Regions from separate parts of the Neorhizobium sp. T6_25 genome, predicted to be linked through region 1. Evidence: predicted binding sites of a transcription regulator. Region 1 holds the regulator's gene; the other holds the start of a gene.
The links. Region 1 encodes LexA, which represses DNA repair genes until DNA is damaged. Its sites were predicted from a motif close to TGTTCNNNNTGTGTTCNG; they were not measured.
Positions count from the first base shown of each region.

Region 2: the regulator LexA is predicted to act here: its motif matches at 5,274-5,291, upstream of C5L10_RS16825 (ATP-dependent helicase).

Region 1 is NZ_PVBL01000007.1:188,322-195,863, reverse strand. Features, by position in the region: gene C5L10_RS12175 (pyruvate dehydrogenase complex E1 component subunit beta) at 1-1,222, opposite strand, end outside; gene pdhA (pyruvate dehydrogenase (acetyl-transferring) E1 component subunit alpha) at 1,241-2,311, opposite strand; gene C5L10_RS12165 (septum formation initiator family protein) at 2,506-2,823, opposite strand; gene eno (phosphopyruvate hydratase) at 2,986-4,260, opposite strand; gene kdsA (3-deoxy-8-phosphooctulonate synthase) at 4,371-5,219, opposite strand; gene C5L10_RS12150 (VOC family protein) at 5,224-6,096, opposite strand; gene lexA (transcriptional repressor LexA) at 6,297-7,016, shown strand; gene C5L10_RS12140 (ComEC/Rec2 family competence protein) at 6,997-7,542, opposite strand, start outside.
Region 2 is NZ_PVBL01000011.1:109,172-116,713, reverse strand. Features, by position in the region: gene C5L10_RS16840 (NAD(P)-dependent oxidoreductase) at 1-517, shown strand, start outside; gene C5L10_RS16835 (efflux RND transporter permease subunit) at 605-3,808, opposite strand; gene C5L10_RS16830 (efflux RND transporter periplasmic adaptor subunit) at 3,805-5,061, opposite strand; gene C5L10_RS16825 (ATP-dependent helicase) at 5,331-7,542, shown strand, end outside.

The DNA of each region.
Region 1 (7,542 bases):
CCTCGACGGTGACGAGGCGGCCGGTCTTCTTGACCGACTCGATGACGGTCGGCAGGTCCATCGGGCGCAGCGTGCGAAGATCGATCAGCTCGACGTCGATGCCTTCCTTTTCCAGTTCGGCGACCGCCTTCACGGCATAGGTCATGCCGATGCCGAAGGAAACGATGGTGACGTCGTTACCCTTGCGGTGGATGCGCGCCTTGCCGATCGGCAGGACGAAATCGTCGAGCTTCGGCACTTCGAACTGGTGACCGTAGAGGATTTCGTTTTCCAGGAAGACGACCGGGTTCGGATCGCGGATGGCGGCCTTCAGCAGGCCCTTGGCGTCGGCAGCCGTGTAGGGCATGACGACCTTGAGGCCCGGGATCTGGCTGTACCAGGTGGCATAGTCCTGGCTGTGCTGCGCGCCGACGCGGGCGGCGGCACCGTTCGGGCCACGGAACACGATCGGCGCACCCATCTGACCGCCGGACATGTAAAGCGTCTTGGCCGCCGAATTGATGATCTGGTCGATCGCCTGCATGGCGAAGTTGAAGGTCATGAATTCGACGATCGGCTTCAGGCCCGCCATGGCGGCACCGACGCCGACGCCGGCAAAGCCGTGTTCGGTGATCGGGGTATCGACCACGCGGCGGGGTCCGAATTCCTGCAGCAACCCTTGCGTGATCTTGTAGGCGCCCTGGTATTCCGCGACTTCCTCACCCATGACGAAGACGTTCTCGTCGCGGCGCATTTCTTCGGCCATCGCGTCGCGAAGCGCTTCGCGAACGGTGGTCATGACCATTTCGGTGCCGGCCGGGATATCCGGATCGGCGGCCGCCTCGGCCCTGGGCTGGGCCGGGACCTTGGCCGCGGCAGGCGTCTCCTCACTTGCTTCGCGGGCCTTGCCGCCTGCGGCGTCGGACGTTGCAGCCGGCGTATCCGCGTCAGCCTTGGCAGGTGCCGCCGGCTTTTCCGCGCTCATCGCATCGGCGCTTTCGCCATCTTGCAGGAGCACGGCGATCTTGGTGTTGACCTTGACGTTTTCGGTGCCGGCGGCGATCAGCAGCTTGCCGATCACGCCTTCATCGACGGCTTCCACTTCCATGGTCGCCTTGTCGGTCTCAATTTCAGCGATGACATCGCCGGACGTGACCTTGTCGCCTTCTTGCTTCAGCCATTTCGAAAGCGTGCCTTCCTCCATGGTCGGAGAAAGCGCGGGCATCAGGATATCGATTGGCATTGGGTTCCCTCCCCGCGATCAGAGCAGAATGTCGGTGTAGAGCTCGGACGGATCCGGCTCCGGATCGGCCTGGGCGAAATCGGCGCTATCCGAAACGACGTCGCGGATATCCTTGTCGATCGCCTTCAGCTCGTCCTCGGTGGCCCAGCCCTTTTCGATGAGGCGCAGGCGCACCTGCTCGATCGGGTCGTGCTCAGAGCGCATCTTCTGCACTTCGTCCTTGGAGCGATATTTCGCCGGGTCGGACATGGAGTGGCCGCGATAACGGTAGGTGAGCATTTCGAGAATGATCGGGCCCTTGCCGGAGCGGCAGTGCTCGAGCGCCTCGTCGCCGGCGGCCTTCACGGCACGAACGTCCATGCCGTCGACCTGGATGCCGGGGATGCCGAAGCCGGAACCACGCAGCGAGTAGTTCGACTGCGCCGTCGCACGGGCCGTCGAAGTGCCCATCGCATAACGGTTGTTCTCGACGATATAGACGATCGGCAGCTTCCAGAGGGCCGCCATGTTGAAGCTCTCGTAGACCTGGCCCTGGTTGGCCGCGCCATCGCCGAAATAGGCGACCGAGACGCTGTCATTACCACGATACCTGTTGGCGAAGGCGAGACCGGTTCCGAGCGAAACCTGGGCGCCGACGATGCCGTGGCCGCCGTAGAAATGCTTCTCCTTGGAGAACATGTGCATCGAGCCGCCCTTCCCTCGGGAATAGCCGCCCTTGCGCCCGGTGAGTTCGGCCATGACGCCACGCGCGCTCATGCCGGTTGCCAGCATATGTCCATGGTCGCGATAGGCGGTGATAACCTGGTCACCCTCCTGCTGCGCCATCTGCATGCCGACGACGACAGCTTCCTGACCGATATAGAGGTGACAGAAACCACCGATGAAACCCATGCCGTAGAGCTGGCCGGCCTTTTCCTCGAAACGGCGGATCAACAGCATTTCACGATAGGCGTGAAGATCCTGATCCTTGCCGAAATCCGGGGTGTTCTTGCCCGTAAACTCCTTGGCGGAGGCTTTCGAGGCCGATTTGATTGCAGACTTTGCCGCTGGTTTGCGGCCGGATACAGACGCGGTCTTGGTCGGCGCCATTCATCCCTCCCTTTGAGTTCTGCGTTGAGAGCGAGATTACGCCCTGACGGGTATCGCCAGATTCCCACTCTGGTGTCGGGGCGTACCATAGGCAAGAAAAGCTGCCCCAGCAATGCCATAAATGCATGGCTCACATTCCGCGCAACCTATTGAATAGGTTACAGAAATGTAAAATTAACCGAAATCGGGTTAATTTAGAAGTAGTTGTTGAAGATGACGATTTCGTCGCCGCGGGAAATATTCAGCTGATAGCGGGCGATCTCGTCCAGCATGTCCTTGTCGAGCGAACCATCGCTCATCAGCTGAACCTGCCGCTCCAGCGTTTCGCGCCGGGCGGTCAGCTTGGCCAGTTCGCCTGCACGCGCCTGCCGCTGACGCTCGAATTCCTCCGTGGCGATCAGACCGAGATCGCCGTGGATGGAATGATAGCCGAAATAGGACAAAAACGCGACTGTGATGGCGGGAAGGACAAAACGGCCGAATTTTCTTTTCTTATGATGCTTTGTCCACATGCCGCTCTAACGCCTTGCCACGCCTACGGGATCTCAAATCAGATCCGAAACAGAGCTTCAAATTCGCAGAACTTGCTTAAGCAATCGTTGACCAGAATCATGACGCGAAAAAGCCCGCGCTTTTGGCGCGGGCTTTCACGGCAAATTTCGGATCGAAAAGCCTTAGGCTTTCAGGATGCCGCGGCCGGCATAAACGGCCTGCGGACCCAGCATTTCCTCGATGCGGATGAGCTGATTGTATTTGGCAAGCCGGTCGGAACGCGACAGCGAGCCGGTCTTGATCTGTCCGCAATTGGTGGCGACGGCAAGATCGGCGATGGTCGAATCTTCCGTTTCGCCCGAGCGGTGCGACATCACGGCGGTATAGCTCGCCTTGTGTGCCGTCTCGACCGCATCGAGCGTTTCCGACAGCGAGCCGATCTGGTTGACCTTGACGAGGATGGAGTTGGCAACGCCTTGTCTGATGCCGTCGCGCAGGCGGGCCGAATTGGTGACGAACAGGTCGTCGCCGACCAGCTGGCACTTGGCGCCGATCTTGTCGGTCAGGTACTTCCAGCCGGCCCAATCGTCTTCAGCCATGCCGTCTTCGATCGAAATGATCGGGTACTTGGCTGCAAGCTCGGCGAGGTAATCGGCCATGGCTTCCGGCTCGAGCGTGCGGCCCTCGCCTTCCATTTCGTACTTGCCGTTCTTGAAGAATTCGGTCGAGGCGCAATCGAGCGCCAGGCAGACGTCGTCACCAGGCGTGTAACCGGCCTTCTCGACCGATTTCATGATGAAGTCGAGGGCTTCCGACGCGCTCTTGAGGCCCGGTGCGAAACCGCCTTCGTCGCCGACATTGGTGTTATGGCCCTGGGCCGCAAGTTCCTTCTTGAGCACATGGAAGATCTCCGAGCCCATGCGCACGGCGTCCTTCAGCGTATCGGCGCCGACCGGCATGACCATGAATTCCTGGAAGTCGATCGGGTTGTCGGCATGGGCGCCGCCGTTGATGATGTTCATCATCGGCACCGGCAGGACATGGGCGTTAGGGCCGCCGACATAACGGTAGAGCGGCAGGCCGGACGTTTCGGCAGCAGCCTTGGCGACGGCGAGCGAGACGCCGAGGATTGCATTGGCGCCGAGGCGCGACTTGTTCGGCGTGCCGTCGAGCGCGATCATCGTCTTGTCGATATGGATCTGGCTTTCGGCATCGAAACCGCCGATCGCATCGAAGATCTCGGTGTTGACGGCCTCGACCGCCTTTTCGACGCCCTTGCCGTGATAACGCTTGCCGCCGTCACGCAGCTCGACGGCTTCATGCGCGCCGGTGGAGGCGCCCGACGGAACGGCCGCACGGCCCATCGAACCGTCTTCCAGATAGACATCTACCTCGACGGTCGGATTGCCGCGGCTGTCGAGAATTTCGCGGGCGATGATATCGGTGATGGCGGTCAAGGGTCTCTCCCTGGGTTTGGACTTGACGTCACGAGGTCATTGAAAATGTCTCATAATCAATGACACGAAAATTACAATCGAAGCAGTTTGCGCGCTTTTTGTGGGCCGGCTCAAGCCGCCTTGGCGATGGCATCGAGCGCGAGCAGCTTTTCGAGCAGCCGCGGCATGTCCTTCAGATGTACCATGTTGGGGCCGTCCGAGGGCGCGTTGTCCGGGTCCTCGTGGGTTTCCAGAAAGACGCCGGCGACACCGACCGCGACGGCTGCGCGCGCCAGCACCGGCACCATCGTGCGGTCGCCGCCGGTCGAAGCGCCCTGCCCGCCCGGCTGCTGCACCGAATGCGTCGCGTCAAAGATGACCGGAGCGCCGAGCGACGCCATGATCGGCAGCGAGCGCATGTCGGAGACCAGCGTGTTGTAGCCGAAGGAAGCACCGCGCTCGCAGAGCAGCACGTTCGGATTGCCGCTCTGGGTGAACTTGGCAAGCACGTTCTTCATGTCCCAGGGCGCCAGGAACTGGCCCTTCTTGACGTTGATGACGCGGCCGGTCTTGGCGGCTGCGACAAGCAGGTCCGTCTGGCGGGAGAGGAAAGCCGGGATCTGCAGGATGTCGACCGTTTCCGCCACGACGGCGCATTGCTCTTCCGTGTGAATGTCGGTCAGGACCGGAAAGCCGAATTCCTTCTTGAGGTCGGCGAAGATTTCCATGGCGGTTTCGAGCCCGATGCCGCGCTTGCCGGAAATCGACGTGCGGTTGGCCTTGTCGTAGGAGGATTTGTAGACGAGACCTATGCCGAGCTTGCCGCAGAGTTCCTTCAGCACGCCTGCCATCATGAAGGCGTGGTCGCGGCTCTCCATCTGGCAGGGGCCGGCGATCAGCGACAGTTTTGCGTCCTGCGCGAAAACCACCTTGCCGTCTCCCTCGCCGACGGAGACGCTGGAATTTGCGGTAACTTCCATGAACCTATTCCTCGAAGCCGAACAAAACACCCTGGCCGGGCGCCGCCGAGACGAGAACACGGCCCTCCCGGCGGACGAATGCGACGTCATTAGCAGCAAGGGTGATCTCTGTCACGGCAAGATCGGCCGTCTTGAAGATGATCACCCGGCCGTGCAGCCCCTCGGCATCCGGGGTCGACGGCAGGGCGAATTCCGCTTCGAGTTCGTGATCCTGCAGGATGCGAATGCGGGCATTGGCCGCGGCAAGCTCGAGCGATGCAGCCTCCGGCTTGGCCTTTGTCATCAGCACCTGCTCGGCCAGGGGCGCGAAATCGGAGGGCGCCGATGCCGACAGGATGATCTCGCTCAGCCCCATGACCGCATTGGAATGATGCTCCAGTTCGCCGCGATCGGCCGGCAGGGGATTGATCCGCTGGCAGGAAAACATCAGGAAGTCGGGCGCCCGGTCATCACCCGCAAAAGCCAGCCGGAAGCTCGCCTGGGTTTCGGAACCGTCGGCCAAGGTCATCGCGCGGGAGAATTCCAGCACGTCGCCTGCCGAGACGCCACGCATCTTGAAACGCGCGTGATCGGCCATCGCGTCGCGCGTGGCGGCAACGAGCGCAGAGAAGCCCTGCCTGTCGCGTCCCTTGCGGAAAGCCAGATCGCGTGCGGTAAAAACGTTGCCGCGTTTGGCGGCTGCGCTCGCATGACGGCGATTGGCAAGAGCCAGCGGCTCCAGATAGCTGCCATCCGAGAAGAACACACAAGCATTAGCCGTGCCGAAAGGATGAAAAGCATCGGGCGCAACTGTAAAACCAAGCTTCGTGAGCCGGGAACGCGCAGCGGTAAGTCCCGCCACCGGCAGCACGAGATGATCGATTGGTCTTGCGTTCACGCGAGGGCCCCCGGAATTGGAATCGCAAAGCTACTTTGGCAGCGGGCTCGCGCCGCGCAAGTGGTGTGGCTCGAGATATCTGGCACGCATCTATGAAGAAAAAATCATCATACTTCACAGAAATTTAGGGACTTGCAGAACACATATGGAACATATAGTGTCCGTTCTGGATTTGTTTCCGACTCTGAGGATGCCAAAAGATGCTCACGCGCAAACAACAGGAATTGCTTCTGTTCATTCACGAACGCATGAAGGAATCCGGCATCCCGCCGTCATTCGATGAAATGAAGGACGCTCTCGACCTCGCGTCCAAGTCCGGCATTCACCGCCTGATCACCGCGCTCGAGGAGCGCGGCTTCATCCGCCGCTTGCCGAACCGGGCCCGGGCGCTCGAAGTCATCAAGCTGCCGGAAGCCTACTCGCCGAGCATGCAGCCACGGCGCGGTTTTTCGCCGAGCGTCATCGAGGGAAGCCTCGGCAAGCCGCAGCCGGTAGCAGCCCCTCAGAAACCCGCCGCCAACGACGATTCACCGAACGCCACGACCGTTCCGGTCATGGGCCGCATCGCTGCCGGCGTGCCGATCTCGGCGATCCAGAACAACACGCATGACATCGCCGTGCCGGCCGAGATGCTCGGTTCCGGCGAGCACTATGCGCTCGAGGTCAAGGGCGATTCGATGATCGAGGCCGGCATTCTCGACGGCGATACCGTGATCATCCGCAACAGCAATACGGCCAATCCGGGCGATATCGTCGTGGCGCTGGTGGACGATGAGGAAGCGACGCTGAAGCGTTTCCGCCGCCGCGGCGCCTCCATCGCCCTCGAAGCCGCCAACCCAGCCTATGAAACCCGCATCTTTGGGCCGGACCGGGTGAAGATCCAGGGCAAGCTCGTCGGCCTCATCCGCCGGTATCACTGATCATCTGCCGGAGCGGTTCCGGCAATGAGCTATCGAAACCTTGGCTTCGCCAATCATAGTGGCGGTGCCGGCTCCAGGGCCGATCTCCGCCCGCCATGGCGGCACGGATCTGCCAGCGCCGAATGTCGGTCGCGCCGTTGATGGAAATCTCCAGGGCGCCGGTCTTGCGAAGCGTGGCACTATTGATCATCAGGGCGCCGGACCGGCATTGGTCGAAGCGGGCACGCGGCGCAATGACAAGACTGGCGGCGTCGCAGGCGGCACCCGCATAACGGCCGTCCTCGACTGCGATAACGATGCCCTTGCCCGTGCTTGCCGCACACCAGGCCGTCGGCTCGCAGGTGAAGCGGCCGGCAGGCGCCTGTTTTATCTTCGACTTTGCCGTTTCGAATTGCTGCGGGGTCAGTTCAGGGCGCTCGTTGATTTTCTCGCCGGGCCGCTTGTCGTCGGGTGGCTTGTCCCTGAATGGCGACATTTCAGGCTTGGTCGGATCGCCGAGCAGAAGCGCCCTCTTCCATTGTCCGTA
Region 2 (7,542 bases), on a different contig from region 1:
CTTCAGGCCCGGCCAGGCGAACGTGCTGGACGGCTCGATCATCGGCCTGCCGCCGCAGCCGGGAAAAGCCGGACCAAAACTCTATATCAGCGGTGACGGGGCGGACAGAAGCGCCGTTCTCGCCGGGCACGGGCTTCACGTCCGCCGGATCGAGGGCGCCGTCGGCGCAGCCTCGGCGCTTAAGATGTGTTATGCGGGCATCAACAAGGGCGTCACCGGCCTCGGCACCGCCATGCTTCTCGCCGCCATCGGATCGGGCGCCGACCAGAGCCTCAGGCGGGAGATGGCCGAAAGCAACCCCGACCTCGATCGGAAACTCTCGGGCGCCATTCCGGACATGTATGCGAAAGCCTATCGCTGGGTGGCGGAGATGGAGGAGATCGCAGCATTCCTCGGCGAGGACGATCCGGCCTCGCTGATCTTCAAGGGAATGGCGGGATTGTTTCAGAAGATGGCCGACGACCGGGCCGGCGGCGGCGCGCTTGCCGGCCAGCTCAACGACCTACTCGGCCGATAGGTCGTCGAAAATCTCGACGCTATCTCGTCTGTCCTCGGATCAGGTCCGAGGACAGCGGCTATGGAAGGGACAGATTGCTCCCACCCGTCACTCGGCGGCGAGCAGCTGTTCCTCTTTTTCCTTCTCGTTATCCTGCTTCTCCTGCCCGCCGCGCGAGGCATGCGCCAGTTCCTCATGGAACCGCGCTTCCTCGTGCATATGCGGCTTGGCGAAGCCGGCGATCAGAAGATAGGCGACCGGGGTGATGAACAGCGTCACGATGACCGCAAAGCCGAGACCGCCGACGATGACCCAGCCGAGCGCGATACGGGCTTCCGCACCGGCGCCCTGGGCCAGCAGCAGCGGTACGCCGCCGATGACGGTGGCGATCATCGTCATCATCACCGGGCGCAGACGCATGGCGCAGGCCTTCTCGATCGCCTCACGCACGCTCGCACCGCGGTCCCGCAGTTGGTTGGCGAATTCGACGATCAGGATGCCGTTCTTCGCCATGACGCCGACCAGCAGCACGAGGCCGATCTGGCTGTAGACGTTGAGGCTCGACCCGGTCAGCACCAGCGCGATGGCGGCGCAGGCAAGACCGAGCGGCACGGTCGACATGATGATGATCGACGACAGCACGCTTTCGAACTGCGCCGCCAGCACCAGGAAGATGATCGCGATCGCAAAACCGAAGGTCATCAGCATGGCATTGGAGTTTTCGCCGAGCGTCTTCGCCTCCGCCATCGGAACCAGGCGGACGCCCGCCGGCAGGAACGGCTGGGCGATCGCGGAGACTTCCCTGACCGCATCGCCGAGCGCCACGCCGTCGCGCAGGTTCGACGAGATGGACACCGAGGCGAGCTGTTCCTCGCGGTTGAGCTGCGGCGCCACTGCGCCTTCCTTCAAGGTCGCGATCGTCGACATCGGCACGATCTTGCCGTCGCCGGTCTTGAGGAAGATGTTCTCGAGATCGGTCGGGTCGTCGATCGGTCTCGTGGTCGAGGTGAGCTTAACGGGCAGCGCGTCGCCGTTGACGAAGACGTCGACGACCGAGCGGCCCTCGAGCAGCGACTGCATGGCGGTCGACAGGCCGGTGATGTCGATGCCGAGGTCGGAGGCCCGCTCGCGGTCGATCGCCACCGAGAGCTGCGCCTGGGTCGGCTCGTTGGTGAGACGCGGCGTATCGAAGAACCGGGCGCCTTCGCTTTCCATATGCGACACGAGCTTCAGTGCCGTCGAAGTCAGGACGTCGTAGTCGTTGCCGACCAGGGCCATCTGCAGGCCGTTGCCGGCGCCGCGGATCTTCAGGCTGTTCGCCTGCATGGTGAAGCCGCGCAGGGCCGGAACCCTCAGCGCCGCGGCGTTGACGTCGGCGGCGATCTGGTCCTGCGTGCGGCTGCGCTCGCCCCAGGGCGCCAGCGTCAGAACCATGAAGCCGCTATTGGTGTTGCTGCCGAAACCCGAGATCGAGAAGACATTGGTGATCTCGCCGGAATCGCGCAGCGACTTCAGGTTCTCTTCGACGCGCTGCATCTGGTCGCGGGTATAATCGAGGCTGACGCCCTGCGGCGTCGTCAGGCGCAGCATGATCGTGGCGCGGTCTTCGCGCGGCGTCAGCTCGCTCTTGACCAGCCCGAAGACGTTGTAGGCGGCAATCGAGAAGACCACCGACACGACGATGACGACCAGCGGCGCATTGAGGCAGAACCGCAGCGACGACGCATAGACCCTGGCGAACCCGTTGCCGAAGGCGCCGAGGAGACCGTGATCCTCCTTCATCGGCTTGGTCAGCATGCGCGACGCGAGCATCGGGCAGAGCGTCAGGGCGGTGACCGACGACAGCGCCACCGAGAAGGCGAGCACGAAGCCGAATTCCTTGAACAGGCCGCCGATCTGGCCGGGCAGGAAGGACAGCGGAATGAAGACCGCGGCAAGCGTCGCCGTGGTCGCGATGACGGCGAAGAACACTTCCTGGGTGCCGAGCACGGCGGCGGCGCGCGGACCCATGCCTTCCGCTCGGCGCCGGACGATGTTTTCGAGCACGACGATCGCGTCGTCGACCACGAGACCGGTCGCGAGCACGATCGCCAGCAGGGTCAGGATGTTGATCGAGAAACCGACGAGGTAGATCGCCACCAGCGTGCCGATCAGCGCCACCGGCATGGTGATCGCCGGGATCAGCGTGGCGCGCCAGTCACGCAGGAAGAGGTAGATGACCACGACGACGACCGCGGCCGAGAGCATCAACGCGATCTCGACCTCGTGCAGCGCGCCTTGGATGAAGATCGCGTCGTCGCCGGTGATGGCGATGCGGGTGCCTTCCGGCAGCGCCTTCTGCATCTCAGCGACGGCGGCCTTGACACCTTCGGAAATGTTGAGCGTGTTCGACTGCGCCTGGCGGATGATGCCGAGGCCGACGCCCTGCACGCCGTTGGCGCGCAGCACCGTCGTGCCGTCATCCGGGCCGAGTGCCACGGTCGCCACGTCGCGGACGCGGACATTCGGGCCGATCAGGACGTTTTCGAAATCCTGCGGCGTGGTGAGGTTGGCGGTGGCGCGAACGACGATATCCTGGGTCGTGCTCTTCAGCGACCCGGCCGGAACGTCGAGCGCCGCGCTCGACAGCGCCTTGGAGACGTCGGCGACGGTCAGGCCGCGGCCAGCCAGGGCGGACTGGTTGACATCGACGCGAAACACCTTGTCCTGATCGCCGTAAAGTTCGACGTCCGCGACACCTTCGACGGCGGCAAGCCGGTCGACCACCTCGTTGTTGACGAGCTGGGTGAGGTCTTCCATCGACATGTTCGACGATGTGACCGCAAGGCGCATGATGGCGTCGGAATCGGCATCCGCCTTGACGATGCGCGGTTCGTCGGCATCGTCCGGCAGCTGGTTGACGACACGGCCGACCGCATCGCGTACGTCGTTTGCGGCTTCCGACAGATCGACGCTGTCGGAAAATTCCATCGTCACCCGGCTGGAGCCGAACTGCGACTGCGAGGACAGAGCCTTGAGGCCCGAGACGCGCGCGACGGCGCCCTCGATGACCTGGGTGACTTCCTGGTCCATCGTCTGCGGCGAGGCGCCGTCGTAATTGGTGCGCACGGTGATGACCGGCTGGTCGACGTCGGGAAGTTCGCGCACCTCGACTCCCGCGAGAGCCGCAAGACCCGCAACGACCAGCAGCGTGTTCAGAACCGCGGCAAGGATCGGCCGGCGGACGAAGAGGGCGGTAAAGCTCTGCGCGGATTTCTCCGCCTCGGCCTTCCCCTCCTCGTCATGGCCGACGCCTGGGAGTTCGATCTTCATTGGCGCGCCACCTCAGCCGTTTCCGGCGCGCCGAAGATCCGGACCGGCGCCCCTTCCCTCACACGCTGCAGACCTTCGGTGACGATCCTGTCGCCCTCTTTGAGCTCGCCGCCCACGAGGACCGCATCGGGATTGCGCTGGACGACGCGCACCCGGGTCTTGACGGACTTGTTGTCCCTGACCTGCCAGACATACGAACCTTCGCCGTCCCACTGGATGGCAAGCGGATCGACCGCCGGATAGCGTTCGCCGGCAAAGCGCATGCCGACGTTGAAGGCCATGCCGGCGCGCAGCACGTCGCCGGGATTTTCGACCCGGGCGCGGATGCGCATCGTGCGGCTTGCCGGATCGATGCGGTTGTCGATCGCCTCGACCTTGCCGGAAAAGACCTGGCCCGGACGGGCGATCGAACTCGCCTCGACCGGCTGGCCCGGCTCGATCGCAACCGCGAAACGCTCCGGCGCCCAGAAATCGACCAGAATGGCCGTGCGGTCGTCGATCGTCACGATATTGGTCTGGGTGGTGACGTTGTCGCCGATATTGACCGCGACGATGCCGGCAATGCCGTCGATCGGGGCGGCGATATCGCGGCGCCTGAGATTGAGTTCGGCGGTGGAGAGTGCCAGCTTTGCGGCCTGTTCGGCGATCTGCGCATCGAAAACGTCGAGGCGCGAGAATGACTGCAGGTTCTTGTAGGAAGCGGATTTTTCTTGGGCGCTGGCCAGCGCCACCCGCGCCTTGTCGCGCTCGATCGTCTGCTCTTCGTCGTCGAGGCGGGCCAGAACCTGGCCCTTGGTGACCTTCTGGCCCGACGTCACCATGATCTCGTTGATGGTACCGGAGGCCTGCGGCATGACGACGACCGACTGGATGGCCTGACCGCTGCCGATCGCCGAGAGGCGGTCGTTGACGGTGCCGGTGGCGACCGGCTGGGCAACGACGAGCGTCGCCCGGTTGCCGCCCTGGCCCCCGCCTTGGGCACCACCCTGGCCGCCTGCCCCGCGCTGCCCGTTCTGCGCAGCGCCCTGGGCTCCGCCCTCGCCTTGCGGACGCGCCGCAGCATTGCCGTTGGCACCACCCGCTGGAGCAGGTGCGGGCCGGGCTGAGGTTCTCGGAATGACGGCGGCGATCACTTCACCGGGAACGCCCATCTTTGTCAGGGTTCCGCCGGCGCTCGGCACCAGGTAGACCCACAGGCCGAGCGCTCCGGCCAGGACTACGATACAGAGCAGAAGCTGTTTCCAAATCCGCATTCAATTCTCCGATGGCGGCACCAGGAGGCCATATTGCCCGGGAGTATCCTTTTTTGCGGGTGCTCACGCAATGGGTGTTCGGCAACCTTACAAAAATGTAACCTCACGAAATTTCACGCATATGTTAGATCGGAGGCATACATATACTCCTAAAATCGCCGCTTTCGCAGTGGGTAACTGGCGGCAATTTGGCCTTGCCTTGTGTGAACAGTCAGAATGAAAGCAGAACATTTTCTGGTCTTTCAGGTCCGAATCACTACATTGGCCGCATGACGAACAGTTTCGACGACATTCCGTTCTTCGACGAAGAACCTGAGCAGGCGCAGCGCAAGGGCACGGCCCCCGCCTTGGCGCAGCCGGCCGGAAACGGTGGCCTCGGCATTGCCGCGCGCGCCATGGCGGCCCGCGACCAGCACCGGGCGCCCGATTATCTCGCAGGCCTCAACCCGGAACAGCGCGAAGCGGTCGAGACGCTCGACGGCCCTGTCCTCGTGCTCGCAGGCGCGGGCACGGGCAAGACGCGGGTGCTGACCACCCGCATCGCCCACATCCTCGCAACCGGCAGGGCCTTCCCTTCGCAGATCCTTGCCGTCACCTTCACCAACAAGGCAGCGCGCGAGATGAAGGAACGCGTCGGCGTTCTGGTCGGCGGCGCGGTCGAGGGCATGCCGTGGATGGGCACCTTCCACTCGATCGGCGTAAAACTGCTGCGCCGGCATGCGGAACTTGCGGGCCTTCGCTCCGACTTCACCATTCTCGATACCGACGACGTGGTGCGGCTGATCAAGCAGCTGATCCAGGCCGAGGGGCTGGACGACAAGCGCTGGCCGGCAAAACAGTTCGCCGGCATGATCGACACCTGGAAGAACAAGGGCCTGACCCCGCCTGATATTGCCGAGGGCGACGCCCGCGCGTTTGCCAACGGCAAGGGCCGCGAACTCTATGCAGCCTACCAGGCGCGGCTTCGCACGCTGAACGCCTGCGATTTCGGCGATCTGCTGCTGCACCCGATCGCGATCCTCCGCAAGAACCCGGATTTGCTCAAGGAATATCACGGCAAGTTCCGCTACATCCTCGTCGACGAGTACCAGGACACCAACACGGCCCAGTACATGTGGCTGCGGCTGCTTGCACAGCGGCCGAAGGACATTCCCCAGAACGTCTGCTGCGTCGGCGACGACGACCAGTCGATCTATGGCTGGCGCGGCGCCGAAGTCGACAACATCCTGCGCTTCGAGAAGGATTTTCCGGGCGCCAAGGTGATCAAGCTCGAGCGCAACTACCGTTCCACCGAGCACATCCTCGGCGCCGCAGGCCATCTGATCGCCCATAACGAGGGCCGGCTCGGCAAGACGCTGTTCACCGACCGCTCCGACCCCGACGACGAGAAGGTGGTGGTGCATGCCGCCTGGGATTCGGAAGAGGAAGCGCGCGCCGTCGGCGAGGAGATCGAAAACCTCCAGCGCGGCAAGCACAAGCTCAACGACATGGCGATCCTGGTGCGCGCCTCGTTCCAGATGCGCGAGTTCGAAGACCGGTTCGTGACACTGGGCCTCAACTACCGGGTCATCGGCGGCCCGCGCTTCTACGAGCGGCTCGAGATCCGCGATGCCATGGCCTATTTCCGCATGGTCTGCCAGCCCTCCGACGACCTCGCCTTCGAGCGGATCATCAACACGCCTAAACGGGGCCTCGGCGACACGACCGTGCGCTACCTGCACGACTATGCCCGCGCCCGCGACATCCCCATGCTGCAGGCCGCCGCCGACCTCATCGAGACCGACGAGATGAAGCCGAAGGCGCGCAAGGCGCTGTTCGACGTGGTGACCGACTTCCGCCGCTGGCAGGGCCTGCTCGAAAACACTCTGCACACCACGCTTGCCGAGCAGATCCTCGACGAGAGCGGCTATACCGCCATGTGGCAGAACGAAAAATCGGCGGAAGCGCCGGGACGGCTAGAAAACCTCAAGGAACTCGTGCGTTCCATGGAAGCCTTCGAGAGCATGCGCGGCTTCCTCGAACACGTCTCGCTGGTCATGGATGCCGAGAACAACGAAAACCTCGATGCCGTCTCGATCATGACGCTGCATTCGGCCAAGGGCCTGGAATTCGACACCGTGTTCCTACCCGGTTGGGAGGAAGGCCTGTTTCCGCACCAGCGGGCGCTCGACGAGGGCGGCCGCTCGGGGCTGGAAGAAGAACGCCGCCTCGCCTATGTCGGCCTGACGCGCGCAAAGCACCGCTGCCATATCTGGTTCGTCTCGAACCGCCGCATTCACGGCCTGTGGCAATCGACCATGCCGTCGCGCTTCCTCGACGAACTGCCGGCAGCCCATGTGGACGTCGCCGCCTCGGACAGCAATTACGGCGGTTATGGCGGGCGCGGCGGTTACGGCCAGTCGCGTTTCGACAAGGCCGAACCCTTCGCGAACAATTATTCCACGCCCGGCTGGAAACGCGCCCAGGCCAACAAGACCGATG